2 regions of the Sphingobium agri genome follow, and region 2 is predicted to be linked to the other one. Evidence: riboswitches for the same ligand, from Rfam matches in the RefSeq annotation. Region 2 holds a riboswitch; the other holds the start of a gene.
What was found. Region 2 has a riboswitch for cobalamin ahead of MU848_RS00080 (cobalamin biosynthesis protein CobG). Riboswitches for the same ligand answer to the same signal wherever they lie in the genome.

Region 1 (7,323 bases), on a different contig from region 2:
CAAAGGCCCGACCATCTGCGTCTGCTTCGACATCGGCCTCAACCAGATCGTTGCGGCGATTCGCGACCAGAGCCTGGTCGACGTGCCCGCCATCGGCAAGGCGATCGGCGCGGGCACCAATTGCGGGTCCTGCCGCCCCGCGCTTGCCAACATCCTCGCCCAAATCCCGCAGGAGACGCTCCATGCAGCCGAATGAACTTATCGCCCCCGGTGAAGTCTGGCTGGTCGGCGCAGGTCCCGGCGACCCGGACCTGCTGACCCGCAAGGCCGAAAAGCTGATGGCGGCGGCCGACATCGTCTTTTATGACGCACTGGTCGGGCCGGGCGTCCTCGACCTCATCCCGCAGGGCATCGAGCGTGTCAGCGTCGGCAAGCGCTCGGGCCGCCACAGCAAGGATCAGGAAAGCATCAACGACCTGCTCCTCGCCGCTGCCAAGGCGGGCAAGCGCGTCGTGCGCCTGAAAGGCGGCGACCCGTCGGTCTTTGGCCGCTCGGCCGAGGAGATGGATCATCTCGCCGCTGACGGCATCCGCACCCACATCTGCCCCGGCATCACCACTGCCAGCGCGGCGGCGGCAAGCGGCAACGCCTCGCTCACCCTGCGCGGCAAGGCGCGCGGCCTGACACTGGTGACCGCGCATCTGAAAGCCGGTGAGCCGCTCAAGCTCGACTGGGAAACGCTCGCCCGTCCCGGCGGCACGCTCGGCATCTATATGGGCCGTGCCGCTGCTGGCGAGATCAGCCGCCAGTTGATCGCCGCCGGACGCGATCCCGAGACGCCGGTGATGGTGGCGGTCAATGTCTCGCTGCCCACCGAACGCCTGATCCGGGGGAAGCTGTCGGCGCTTGCCTTTCTGGTGGCCACGATCAGCGACGAAGATCCGACCCTGCTTCTGATTGGTGAAGCGGTGGCGGGCACGACCATGCCAGTAGAGGCCGCCACGAGCGTCGCTCTTCAGCTTTGAAGACCGGCTCTCCGCGACCTTTGCCCTGAGCTTGCCGAACGCCCCCGAACTTAGTTGGAAGGAAGGGAGGGGGCTTCGGCAAGTTCAGCTCGGCGATAGGGTGCAACCCGCTCAGCACGATAAGCAACGTGCTCCTGCAAAGGCAGGAGCCCAGTCCCGCCCTCTGAATTGGGCTCCTGCCTTTGCAGGAGCACGGCGCAGCTAGCTTTTCGGCAATCCGGCAAGATCCTGCGGTCGATTAATATTCGGCAGGACGATATCCGCCCGCTCCACGATCCGCGCGCCGATCCGCTCCAGCCAGCCATATATCGACCGGCTATTCTCCTCAGCCAGATGCGCGTCCAGTTCATCCGCAAGCCCGGCAGGCCAGAACCCCGCCAATTGCTGCCCCTTCAACACCGCAGCGCCTTCTCCCGCCAGCGCCTCCACCAACGCCGCCGGATAGACCGGCATGTCACACCCGGTCGTCAGCACCGCGTCATAGCCTTCGTCCCGCGCATGATGCAGTGCCGCGTTCAGCCCGCCCAGCGGTCCCATATCAGGCCCGGGCCGGTCGGAGAGGCTGGTCATCCCCTCGACCGTCCGCCCGCAGACCACCACCGTCTCCACATGGGGCGCGATCGCCGCCACCGCATGGTCGATCAGCATGCGCCCATCCGCCATCAGCGCCAGCGCCTTGTCGCTCCCGAACCGACGGGATCGTCCCCCGGCAAGCACAGCGCCCAGTAATCGCATCGATCCACTCCTTGGCAGAACCCTCGCTTTCCCCTATGGCGCGCGGCGTGAGCGGGCAACCGTTCACGAAAGATCGCGCCGGAAAGGGAATGCGGTGGGGACGGTTCATCCGTCCAAGTCCGCAGCTGCCCCTGCAACTGTAAGCGGTGAGCGCGATGCACCCGGAAACCCGCATGCCTTCAAAAGGGGAAGGCGAGGGGGACCAGCCACTGGACACGCGTCCGGGAAGGCCCGTGCATCGCCGCGACGACCCGCGAGCCAGGAAACCTGCCGGCGCATGGTCGCTCTTGCCTGGGTCCAGGGATCGGCCCGGGCACGGTTTTCCGTCTGAGCGACGAAGCGGCGCAGGGCCGCATCGGTGCGCGTGACGGGATTGGCGTCTCCCTCCCTCGCGCACCGGCCGCTCGCGCGGAAGCCCTGGCCTCATGTCGCATGGCGCTCAGGGAAGACAGAATATGATCAGGACCGGAATCTCGCTGCTGGCGCTGCTTGCCGCCACCCCCGCGCTTGCAGAAGATGCAGACGAAATCGTCGTCACTGCGCTCGGCATCGAGCAGCCGACCGATGAAGTCGGGCAGGCCGTGACGGTGATCGATGAAAAGACGATCGAGACGCGCCAGAATGTCAGCATCGCGGACCTGCTGATCACCACGCCCGGCGTCCGTTTCAACCGCGCCGATGCCGTGGGCGGCGTCACCGGCATTTCGATCCGTGGCGCGGAAACGACGCAAACGCTGGTGCTGCTCGATGGCGTGAAGATCAATGATCCGAGCGTCATTGGCGATGCCTACGACTTCGGCAATCTGCTCACCGGCAACATCCGCCGCATCGAAATCCTGCGTGGCTCCAACTCGGTGGTGTACGGCAGCCAGGCGATCGGCGGCGTCGTCAACATCATGTCGGCCGAGCCAGGCGAAGGCTTTGGCGGCAGCGCATCGGTGGATTATGGCTATGCCGACACGCTGAATGCAAAGGCTGACATATCGGGCAGCACCGGCATCGCATCGGGCAGCGCGGGCGTAGCCTATTTCCGTACCGATGGCATCTCCGCGGCACAGGGCGGCACGGAGAAGGACGGTTATGAAAATATCGCGACCCACGCGAAGCTGAAGCTTGCCTTCACCGACAATCTCAGCCTCGACCTGCGTGGCTATTACATCCATGCGGACCTCGATACCGACATCTTCTTTGGCGCGCCGGCTGAATCAACGGATAGCAGCAAGCTTGACCAATATGTCGGCTATGCGGGGCTCAACCTTTCCTCTTTCGACGGTAAGTTGACGCAGCGTGCGGCGGTGACCTGGTTCCGCAATGACCGCGACTATTTCTTCGCGCCCAGTTCCGCGCCTGACTATGGCTATTCAGGCACCAACCTGCGATTTGAATATGAAGGCGTCTATCAGCCGGTGGATCAAGCCAAACTGGTCTTTGGCTACGAGCATGAGCGGCCCAAATATGACTCGTTCTTCTACGACTTCTTCACGGGCGATAAGGTCGTCAGCGGAGCAGAGGTAAACATCGACAGCGTCTATGCGCTTGCGGTCGTAAAGCCTTTTGTTGGCTTGTCGGTTACCGGCGGCGTACGCCATGACGATCACAGCCAATTCGGGGGCGCCACCACCTTTGGCGCCAACGCCAACTACACGCCCAATGAAGGCCGCACCAATATCCGCGCCAGCTATGGCGAAGGCTTTCGCGCACCTTCGCTGTACCAGATCTACGACGCCACCTATGGCAATCTCGACCTCAAGCCCGAAAGGTCGAAAAGCTATGACATCGGCTTTGATCAGAGCCTGGATGAGGGCCGCGCGATGATCTCTGTCACCGCGTTTCGCCGCGACACCCGCGACCAGATTTATTTCGACGGCTTCGCCCTGCCTTTCGGCCGCTATGTCAACCTCACCCGCACCCGTGCAAAGGGCGTGGAAGCAGCCTTGACGCTGAAGCCCGTCGATGCGCTGACGGTCGTAGCGGCCTACAGCTATATCGACGCTATCGACCGTTCCGAAGGCGGGCTCAACGAAGGCAGGCGCCTTCCCCGCCGCGCAAAGGATGCCGTCAGCGTCTCGGCGGACTATGATTGGTCGTTCGGCCTGTCGACTGGCGCAACGGTGACCATGGTCGGCGACAGCTTCAACGATGCCGCCAACACCCAGCGTCTCGACGGCTACGCCCGGCTGGACCTCCGCGCCTCGCTGCCGATCAACGAGCATCTGGAGATTTACGGGCGCATCGACAATGTCACGGACGAAGAATATGCGACCGTCTATGGCTACAGCACCTATGGCCGATCGGCCTATGGCGGCGTGCGTGTCCGCTTTTGACGGTAAAAGGTGACGGGGGTGGGCGGCCGCCCCGCTTCATCGCCGGGGCGCGGCCTTTGGCTGCGCCCTGTCTTTGCCCGCAGCATCCGCCTGGGCAATGATGCTGTGCGCGGCCTGCACATAGGCGGGGCCGCCGCAGACCGTCCAGGCTTGCGGCACACGGATGCGGGGAATGGATCGCAGCACGGGATGGTGCAGCATCTCCGTCCCCTGATCGACGATGTTTTCGCTGCCTTCTTCCACGATCAGATAGTCGGGCCTGGCTGCTATCATCTGTTCCAGCGGCACTTGCGCCAGCGCGGGCTTGCCGAGCTTTTCCGCCAGATTGACGAGGCCCGCGCGCCGGATCAGTTCATCGACCAGGGTGCCCGTGCCCGTCATATAGCCGCGCCGCTGATAATAGGCCGCGACCCCGCCGCCCTTGCGCCGGGGCAGGGCGGCAAGGTCGCGCTCCATGCCCCTGATCAACGCTTCGCCGCGCGCGCGCTGGCCGACCGCCGCCGCGACCTGACGGACCTGATCGCGGATGGCGGCGAAGCTGGTAGCGCTCGCGAGGCCCAGCTTGCGCCATCGCCCATCGGGTGCGCCGACCACGCCGCCCGCGCCATCGGGAAAGCCTATGACGAGGTCGGGCCGCAACGCCAGCACCTCTTCGGCCGGGCGCTTCAGCACCGGAAAGCGCCGCGCCTTCGCCACCGCTGCCGACAATTCGGGATCATGGCCATAAGGGCTCAATGCCGCGATCTGCGCCGGATCAGCGAGCGCCAGCACATATTGGTCGGCACAGGTGTTGAGCGACACGATTCGCCGCGGCGGGGCAGGGGCGGCGCTGGTGAGGCTAAGCGCACAAAGCGCCGCGATGATCTTTCCGCGCATCAATCCTGCCTCTGCAACGTGCCGTGCTCCTGCGAAGGCAGGAGCCCAGCTCAAGTGAACGAACTGGGCTCCTGCCTTCGCAGGAGCACTACGACCTGTATCAGCGGCCTTGGAGTGCGCAAGCCATGAGCGCGCGCCGCCATCCGCTTCTGCTCCCTGTCCTCATTGCGCTGACTCTCATCGCAGCGCTCGGCTCCCTCACGCTGGGCGCCGTCCCGCTCGCCCCCGCTCGCATCCTTGCTGTCCTGAGTGGCGGAGGCGATGAGGTCGCCCGCGCCATCCTGATCGATCTGCGCCTGCCGCGCATGCTGCTCGGGCTGATCGTCGGCGCGATGCTCGGTCTCGCCGGAGCGGCATTGCAGGGCTATCTGCGCAATCCGCTCGCCGAACCTTCCGTGCTCGGCGCATCCAATGCAGCCGCGCTCGGGGCGGTGGGCGCGCTCTATTTCGGGTTGGCACAGCTTCATCCAGTGATCCTGCCAATCCTTGCCATCACCACCAGCCTGATCGCGATCGGCGCTCTGTTCCTGCTGGCGGGACCATCGGAGAGTCCGCTGACGCTGATCCTCGCCGGCATTGCCGTGGCGACGCTGGCGGGGGCAGGGATCAGCCTGTCGCTCAACCTGTCGCCCAATCCCTTCGCCGCGATGGAGATCATGAGCTGGCTGATGGGCAGCCTTGAAAATCGCAGCTATGCGCATGTCTGGATCGCCTTGCCCTGCGTGCTTGTCGGAGCCGCGCTGCTGATCGCCGACGGGCGCAGCCTCGACGCGCTGACCTTGGGGGAGGAGGGCGCGCAGGCATTGGGCGTCGACCTCACCAAGGCGCGGCTGCGCATGATGCTGGGTGTCGCCATCGGCGTCGGCGGCGCGGTCGCGGTGTCTGGCGCGATCGGCTTTGTCGGGCTGATCGTGCCGCATCTCGTCAGGCCGCTGACCGATCGCTCGCCGTCAGCCATCCTGCTTCCGTCCTTGCTCGGCGGCGCGGCGTTATTGACGCTTGCGGACATCGGCGTGCGGCTCATTCCCACCAGCAGCGAATTGAAGCTGGGCGTTCTGACGGCGCTGTTGGGTGTGCCGGTCTTCCTCGTCCACCTGATGCGGGAGCGGCGGCTATGGTGACGATCCGCACGCAGGAGCTGTCGGTGCGCCTTGGCCGTCACGCTGCGGTTCGCGGCGTCACTACGGCGCTGGAGCCGGGGCAGCTGGTCGGCATCATCGGCCCCAATGGCGCGGGCAAATCGACGCTGATCCGAGCGATGCTCGGCCTTGCCCGCGTGGAGAGTGGAACGGTGTCGGTCAATGGAAAGCCGATCGCCAGTATCGGCCGCAAGGACATCGCGCGGCTGGTTGCCTATCTGCCGCAGGGGCAGACATTGCACTGGCCCTTGATGGTGGAGCGGCTGGTGGCGCTTGGGCGGATGCCGCATCTGGGCCCGCTGTCGCGGCTGTCGTCAGAGGATGAGGCGATGGTCGATGCCGCGCTCGCCCGCGCTGACGTGCTGCATCTGAAGGGACGAATCGCGACAGAATTGTCAGGCGGCGAACGGGCCCGTGTTCTCCTCGCCCGCGCATTGGCGGTGGGAGCGCCCTCGCTCATCGCTGATGAACCGCTTGCCGCGCTTGATCCGGGGCATCAGCTTGATGTCATGGACTTATTGAAGGCCGAGGCGCGGGCAGGATCGCTGGTTGTCACCGTGCTGCACGACCTGGGTATGGCAGCGCGCTATTGCGACCGGCTGCTGTTGATGGACAAGGGGCGGCTGGTCGCGGACGGCAAGCCGATGGACGTGCTGACGGAGCAGAGCCTTGCCCAAGTCTACGGCATTTCGGCTTGTATCGAGGCTGGTGGGGCGTGGCCGTTGATCCTGCCGACTGGGCGGATCAAAGGCTAAGCGCTACCTCCGTTCGCCCTGAGCTTGTCGAAGGGCTTCCCCCCTTGGAAGACAAGGGCTTCGACAGGCTCAGCCCGAACGGAAGAGTTTGGGCGAAAGGTGGTTACTACTCCCCGAAAGCCTTCGGTGCCGCAGCCACCACCGTGTAGGTGCCCGCGCCAATCTCCGACACTTCCAGCGCTCGCTCGGCTATCCCGCTGCGTCCGAAGCGGAACGCCCCGTCGATCCCGGAAAAGCCGCCCGCATCGCGCAGCCGCGCCGCCGGGAAGGGGGTGCCGGGCCGCCAGTCGCGCGCGATGCGCACGGTCAGCAGCACCGCGTCGTAGCCCAGCGCGGAAAGCCGGAACGGCGCGCTGCCGTAACGCGCCCGATATTTGGTCGCCAGTTGCCCGTAGAGGCCGTCCGACACGCTGGCGAACCAGGCGCCGCGCAGCGCCGGGCTGGATCCAAGGCTGCTGTCCGTATTCCACAATTCCGTGCCGAGCAGCCGCGCCGTCGCGCCGCCATTCTTCCGCACGATGGGGGCAAG
Region 2 (7,323 bases):
CGGCGGACCTCGTCACCGAAATGACGCTGATCAAGCACCCCTTCCGCAGCGGCGTGAAGGCACAGGCGGGGATCGAATTCTGACATGAGCGGTCCCGCCATCACCCCGATCGACAGCGCGCAGTTCGAGGCGCTGGTAAGGGCGCGAAGGGACATTCGCCATTTCAGGACGGACCCGATCGATGAGACGGACGTCGAATGGCTGCTCAGCATGGCGCATCGCGCGCCATCAGTGGGCTTGTCGCAGCCGTGGCGTTTCGTGCGTGTGGAAACCGTGGAGCTACGCGAGCGGCTGGCCTGTCATGTCGACCGGCAGGTCAAGGAAGCCGGCAAGGAATATGATGGCGATCAGGACAAGCTCTATCGCAGCCTGAAGCTGCATGGCTTGCGCGAGGCGCCGGTCCTGTTCGCCGTCTATTGCGACGATGGGACGGAGACGGGCCATCATCTGGGCGCCGTCACGATGCCCGAAGCGCGCCGCTACAGCTGCGTCATGGCGGTGCATACGCTATGGCTGGCGGCGCAGACGCGGCGCATCGGCATGGGTTGGGTGTCGATCATGGAGCCCGAAGGCGTGAACGCGATGCTCGATATTCCCGCAAGCTGGGAGTGCCTGGGGCTGCTCTGCCTTGGCCGGCCTGTCAGTGAAGAGGATGTGCCGGAACTGGAACGGCGGGGTTGGGAGCAGCGGACCGACTGGCATTCCGTGGTGGTGCGGCGTTAGTTCCGCATCCGCATACGCCCCCCCGTTCGGACCGAGATCAGCTATTCACCCCGGAGGAAATCCAGCGCCAGCGTTTCGAACCGGTCCTTGTGCTCGATCATCGTCCAATGGCCGCAGCGCGGAAAGACGTGCAGTTCGGCATTGGGGATGATGCGCATGGGCAGCAGCGCGCCGTCGAGCGGACTGACCTTGTCATCGCGGCCCCACATGATGAGCGTCGGCGCCTGGATTTTGCCAAGATAGTCGATACGCTGCGACACGCCCGGCCCGCTCATCGACTGCGCGATGAAGCCGAGGGCGGCGCGCGTGTACATCTTGCGGCTGCTTTCCATCGTCACCGGTTCCAGCGCCGCCTTGTAGCGCATGTCGATCAATTCATCGGTGATGATCGATTTGTCGTACACCATGGATTCGAGCCAGGCGACGATGTTCTCCCGCGTCGGATCTTCGATGAAATCCACCAGGCGGGTCAGCCCTTCATTGGGGAAGGTCGAGGTGATGTTGAAACCGATGCCGCCGATCGTGATGTAGCGCAGCACGCGGTCGGGATGAGAGGCCGCCAGATGTCCGCCGACAATCCCCCCATAGCTGTTGCCAACAATATGGGCGCGGTCGATGCCAAGGCCGTCCATCAGCGCGACGACTGCATCGCGGGCTACTCCTACCGGGTCGCCATCCACGGGATCGCTCTTCCCATATCCCGGTGCGTCCAGGATGATGGTGCGGAAATGCTGGGAGAAGAAGGGCAGATTGCCTCGGAAATTGGCCCAGCCGGTGACGCCGGGGCCGGACCCATGGAGCAGCAGCAGCGCAGGGCCTGATCCCGCTTCATGATAATGAAGCCGCCCCTTATCCGTTTCCAGGAAGCGGCTGGTGCCTTCGAAGCTGAAATCGCCCATCTTTTCCTCTCCATTTTTGCACTATTTGGCGAGGGCGTAGCGGCGATGCGCGATGGACGCAAGGAAGCGGGCGTTGACTACTTCCCTTTCGCTCGCATCGCCATTATGAAGCGCGTCGAGCCGGTTCGCCCGGTTCATCGATCGCGCCGGTGCCCCGGTATAGGGGCTTAAATGGGAATGCGGTGCGGGAGGCTCTCTCCCAAATCCGTGGCTGTCCCTGCAACTGTGAGCGGCGAGCGAAGCATGGACCGGCCAGTTCTGACAATGGGACGGCCAGCCACTGGAGCGATCCGGGAAGGCCCCATGCCAAGCTGTGACCCGCAAGCCAGGAGACCTGCCGGAGCAAAGGTCGCTCTTGCCATGATCCAGGGGATGGTCACGGCTCGGTTCTCCGTTTGAGCGACGAATTTGGTGCGGCTGCGGCCGTGCAGGCGAGCGGCTTGGCCGCCTTCCTGCGCGCGCCGTCCGCTGGTCGTGGCGCAAGTGCTGGAGGGCTGAAGCAATGCAGGAGCAGATGCGGCGGGATACCGCCAGCACCGGCACGCGCCACGGTGTACGCGGCTGGTGCCCGACGGCATGGCGGCCGATGATGGCGGGCGACGGGCTGCTGGTGCGGGTGCGTCCGTCGCTTGGCCGGATGAGCCGGGAACAGGCGATAGGATTTTGCGAGGCGGCGCTTACCCTTGGCAGTGGCCATATCGACGTCACGAACCGCGCCGCCTTTCAGATCAGGGGCGTGCCGGAGGCTGACCATCGTGCGCTGATGGAGCGATTGATCGCTATTGGGCTCGCGCATGCCGATGAGGAGCGAGACGCTCACGTTCCTATACTGATCAACCCGGATTGGCATGAGGGCGATGATAGCGCGCTGATTGCGACGGAACTGACGGCGCGCCTGCGCGAACTGCCGGACCTTCCCGCGAAGGTCGGCTTCGCGATCGACGCTGGCCCTGCCCCGGTGCTGAGCGACGCGTCGGCCGATTTCAGGGTGGAACGGGCCGCGAGCGGCGCGCTGATCCTGCGGGCGGACGGGCGCATAAAAGGTACTCCGGTCAACACGGCAGACGCGGCGGAAGGGTTGATCCGCATGGCCCATCGGTTCGTGGCAAGCGGCGGCGTTCAGGCTGGCCGCATGGCGCGGCACAACGCCCCGCTGTCTGAAGAGGCGATCGAGGCGCCCGCCCCGGCACGTTCCCGCGCCGTCGCTTTGGCCGCTACGCCCGGCCCCTTTCATGCCGCGCCCTTCGGCCGGATCGAGGCGGCGGAACTCCTCGCCATCATCGCCGATGACGCGCGTGCGGTGCGGGTCACGCCATGGCGAGGGTTGGTGCTGGAGGGCAGCGGCGCACCTGCCGACGATCCGTCCGACCCGCGCCTTGCCGCCGATGCCTGTCCGGGCGCTCCAGCCTGCCCGCAGTCGAGCGTCGCCACCCGTGAACTTGCCGCCCGGCTCGCGCCCTATGTGCCGGGGCTGCATGTGTCTGGATGTGCCAAGGGTTGCGCCCGGCCTTCACAAGCGGCGGTCGTCCTGACCGGGCGAGAGGGCGTCTTCGACCTTGCCTTTAATGCGCGCGCGGGTGCGCCGCCGCTGCACGCGGGCCTGTGGCCTGATCAGATATTCGCCCATTTCGGAGCCCATTGATGCCGCATCTTTATGAAACAGACGGCGCGGAAATCTATCGCCAGTCCTTCCGCATGATCCGCGCGGAATCGGCGCTGGACCGCTTCTCCACCGAGGAAGAGCGGGTTGCCGTGCGGATGATCCATGCGGCGGGCATGGTAGGTCTGGCGCCGCATATTCGCTTCTCGCCGGGATTTGCCAAAGCCGCGATCGCCGCGCTGGAGGCTGGCGCGCCGATCCTGTGTGATGCGCGAATGGTGTCGGAAGGGATCACGCGCGCCCGCCTGCCTAATGGCAACGCCATCATCTGCACCCTTAACGATCCACAAGTTCCAGACCTCGCCCGGTCGATGGCGAACACCCGGTCGGCGGCCGCGCTAGAATTGTGGCGCCCCCGTCTGGCCGGAGCGGTTGTCGCGATCGGCAACGCTCCTACCGCGCTATTCCACCTGCTCAACATGCTGGAAGACCCTGCATGTCCGCGTCCGGCGGCGATCGTCGGCTGTCCTGTCGGTTTCGTCGGCGCGGCGGAATCGAAACAGGCGCTATGGGAAAGCCAACCCGTGCCCTGCTGCATCGTGGAAGGACGGCTAGGCGGCAGCGCGATCACGGTCGCGGCGGTCAACGCTCTCGCGAGTGCGGCGGAATGAGCGGGACGATCCATGGCGTGGGGCTCGGTCCCGGTGCACAGGACCTGATGAGCGTACGCGCGGACCGGCTGATCCGCGAGGCGCGCCACATCGCCTATTTCCGCAAGCCCGGCCGTCACGGCCATGCTCGGAAAATCGTGGATGGGCTGTTGCGCCCGGATGCGGTCGAATATGCGATGGAATATCCGGTGACGACCGAAATTCCGGTAAGCGATCCGCGCTATAATCAATGCCTGTCGGCCTTTTACGCCGAATGCACCGCACATCTGCACGGCTTGGTGGAGGCGGGCGAGGATGTGGTCGTGCTCTGCGAAGGCGATCCCTTTTTTTACGGCAGCTTCATGCATTTGCACAGCCGCCTCTCTCCGCTCGCGCCCGTCCGGATCGTGCCCGGCATCACTGGCATGTCAGGCGCCTGGACCGCGAGCGGCATGCCGATCAGCTGGGGCGACGATGTGCTGACCGTGCTGATGGCGACCTTGCCGGAAGAGGAGCTGGCGCGGCGCATCCGTGACAGCAATGCGTTGGTCGTCATGAAGATCGGCCGCAACCTCGCCAAGCTGCGCCGCGCGGTGGAGGCGGCGGGCAAGGACGACTGCGCCTGGCTGGTCGAATATGCGACCATGGCGGATCAGAAGATCACGCCATTGGGGCAAGCGCAGGCGGTCACCAGCTATTTTTCCATCCTGTTGATCCATGGTCAGGGACGGCGGCCATGAGCGGATGGGTAGCGGTGGCGGGCCTTGGTCCGGGCGCTGGCGCACTGGTGACGCCGGAGGTGACGGAAGCATTGGCCGAGGCAACCGATCTGGTCGGCTATGCGCCTTATGTCGCGCGGGTGGCGGATCGCGCGGATCTGGTGCGCCATGCATCGGACAATCGGGTTGAGCTGGACCGGGCAGCGCATGCGCTGGAACTGGCGGCGGCGGGGCGGCGCGTGGTGGTGGCGTCCTCTGGCGATCCCGGCGTGTTCGCCATGGCGTCCGCGTTGTTTGAGGCGCTGGAGGCCGGGCCGCGAGCTTGGCGCGCGATCGACGTTCGTGTGCTGCCGGGCATCACCGCCATGCTCGCCGCCGCCGCGCGGGCGGGCGCGCCGCTGGGCCATGATTTCTGCGCAATCAACCTGTCGGATAATCTGAAACCATGGGCGCTGATCGAACGGCGGCTGCGCCTTGCCGCGCAGGCCGATTTCGCCATGGCATTTTACAACCCCCGGTCGAAGGCGCGGCCTGATGGCTTTGCGCGCGTGCTCGATCTGTTGCGGGAGGAATGCGGCGGGGATCGGCTGATCCTCTTCGCTCGCGCGGTATCGACGGCGGAGGAGCAGTTGCGCGTCGTGACACTGGCCGAGGCGGCCCCTGAAATGGCGGATATGCGCACGATGGTGATCGTCGGGTCAAGCCGGACGCGCTTTATCGAAGGAGCGCCTCGCCCGATCCTCTACACGCCACGATGGGCCGAATGATCGACCCACGCCAGCACATCGCCGATGTCATGGACGGCTCGCGCCTGCGGCATGGGCGGGCGATCGATCATGATGACCGGCAGGCCGAGCGCTCGCGCGGCGTCGATCTTGGCGCGGGCACCCTCCCCTCCCGCATTCTTTGCGACGACCAGATCGATGCCGTGATCCCTCATAAGGGCAAGGTCACCCGCTGGTGTGAAAGGGCCACGATCCACCAGCAAATGGTGGCGCAGCAATGTGGGCGGCGCATCAGGCGCATCTACGAACCTCAACAGATATTGATGCTGTGGCTGCGCGGCGAAGGCTTCGACATGCATCCGACCCAGAGCGAGCATCACGCGCCGGGGCGGGCCATCGAGCGCGCGGACGGCGCTGGCGATATCAGGGACGTGGGTCCAGCGGTCGCCGTCCACTGCCTGCCATTCCGGACGGGTGAGCATCAGATGGGCGACATCAGAAGCACGCGCGGCGGCGGCGGCATTGGCGCTGATCGCAGCGGCGAAGGGATGGGTGGCGTCGACAAGGTGGGTGAAAGCCCCCGCCTTCAGGAACGCCGCCAAGCCGTCAGCGCCGCCAAAGCCGCCGACGCGGATCGGCACCGGCTGTGCACGGGGATTGCCGGTGCGCCCGGCATAGCTCAGCGTCGCCTGTTCGCCGCGCTCGGCCAAGGCTCTGGCGAGCGCGCTCGCTTCCATGGTGCCGCCAAGGATCAGGATGTTGCGCATGGCGACTGAAGTTCCCTGGCTGACGATCATCGGCATAGGCGAGGACGGGGCGGAAGGCTTGTCCGACACCGCACGCGCGGCGCTGGAAGAGGCGCGCCTCATCATGGGCGCTCCGCGCCAGCTGGCGCTGCTGCCACCCCTTAAAGCGGAACGGCTTAACTGGCCAGTGCCATTCGATGATGGGGTAGAGGCCCTGCTTGCCCGGCGTGGAAAGCCGACGGTGATGCTGGCGTCGGGCGATCCCTTCTGGTTCGGCGCTGGCATCAGGGTTTCGCGGCATCTGACGCCCGGCGAGTGGATTGCGCATCCTGCACCATCGACCTTCTCGCTGGCGGGTTCCCGTTTGGGCTGGGCGTTGCAGGATGTGACCTGCCATGGCCTCCACGCCGCGCCGCTCGATCGGTTGAGGCCCATGCTTGCGCCGGGACGCCGCGCGCTGGTGCTGCTGCGGGATGGAGCGGCGGTGCAGGCACTTGCCGCCTATCTGGCAGAAACAGGCTTTGGCGCGTCAAAGCTGCACATCATGGAAGCCCTCGGTGGACCGCGCGAGCGTATCCGGTCGGAGGAGGCTGACAAGCTCGCCTTCGAAGATATCGCGCATCCCGTGGCGGTCGGCGTTGAAATTTCGGGCGACGGCGAGGCGATGCCATGTGCAAGTGGCCTTGCCGACAGCTGGTTCGAACATGACGGGCAGATCAGCAAGCGGCCCGCCCGTGCGTTGACGCTGTCGGCGCTCGCCCCGCGTCCTGGCGAGACATTGTGGGATATCGGAGCGGGATCGGGATCAATCGCGATCGAATGGCTGCTAAGCCATCCGTCCACGCAGGCGCTGGCTTTCGAAGCTGACCCAGTACGCGCCAAACGCGCGGTGGCCAATGCGCGGCGGTTGGGCGTGGATCGGCTCCTGCTGGTCGAGGGACGCGCTCCGGCGGCGCTGGCAGGACGGGTACGGCCCAACGCGATCTTCATCGGCGGCGGTCTGAGCGATGCATTGATCGAAACGATCATCGCTTTGCCAGGCGAGCGCACAAGGCTGGTCGCCAATGCGGTCACGTTGGAATCGGAAGCGCTGCTGGCGCGCTGGCATGAGCGGCTGGGCGGCGAGTTGCTACGGATCGAGATGGCCAGCGCCGCGCCGATCGGCACCCGGCGCGGGTGGAAAGCCGCCTATCCGCTTGTGCAGTGGAGCGTCACGCTATGATCGTGGCGGGTTTCGGCTGCCGCAGCGGGGCTAGCGAAC

Region 1: linked by a shared signal. The riboswitch ahead of MU848_RS15770 (TonB-dependent receptor plug domain-containing protein) and the one ahead of MU848_RS00080 (cobalamin biosynthesis protein CobG) in region 2 are both predicted to bind cobalamin.

Annotation. Positions count from the first base shown of each region.
Region 1 covers NZ_JALKHS010000018.1:34,392-41,714, reverse strand. Annotated here, with positions in the region: gene MU848_RS15785 (nitrate reductase) at 1-196, shown strand, start outside; gene cobA (uroporphyrinogen-III C-methyltransferase) at 183-965, shown strand; gene mobA (molybdenum cofactor guanylyltransferase) at 1,167-1,700, opposite strand; cobalamin riboswitch at 1,728-1,989, shown strand; gene MU848_RS15770 (TonB-dependent receptor plug domain-containing protein) at 2,156-4,024, shown strand; gene MU848_RS15765 (ABC transporter substrate-binding protein) at 4,061-4,900, opposite strand; gene MU848_RS15760 (FecCD family ABC transporter permease) at 5,026-6,021, shown strand; gene MU848_RS15755 (ABC transporter ATP-binding protein) at 6,015-6,794, shown strand; gene MU848_RS15750 (penicillin-binding protein activator) at 6,901-7,323, opposite strand, start outside.
Region 2 covers NZ_JALKHS010000001.1:13,563-20,885, forward strand. Annotated here, with positions in the region: gene cobO (cob(I)yrinic acid a,c-diamide adenosyltransferase) at 1-83, shown strand, start outside; gene bluB (5,6-dimethylbenzimidazole synthase) at 85-723, shown strand; gene MU848_RS00075 (alpha/beta fold hydrolase) at 765-1,622, opposite strand; cobalamin riboswitch at 1,753-1,978, shown strand; gene MU848_RS00080 (cobalamin biosynthesis protein CobG) at 2,209-3,264, shown strand; gene MU848_RS00085 (precorrin-8X methylmutase) at 3,264-3,893, shown strand; gene cobI (precorrin-2 C(20)-methyltransferase) at 3,890-4,612, shown strand; gene cobJ (precorrin-3B C(17)-methyltransferase) at 4,609-5,358, shown strand; gene MU848_RS00100 (cobalt-precorrin-6A reductase) at 5,334-6,083, opposite strand; gene cbiE (precorrin-6y C5,15-methyltransferase (decarboxylating) subunit CbiE) at 6,082-7,284, shown strand; gene MU848_RS00110 (cobalamin biosynthesis protein) at 7,281-7,323, shown strand, end outside.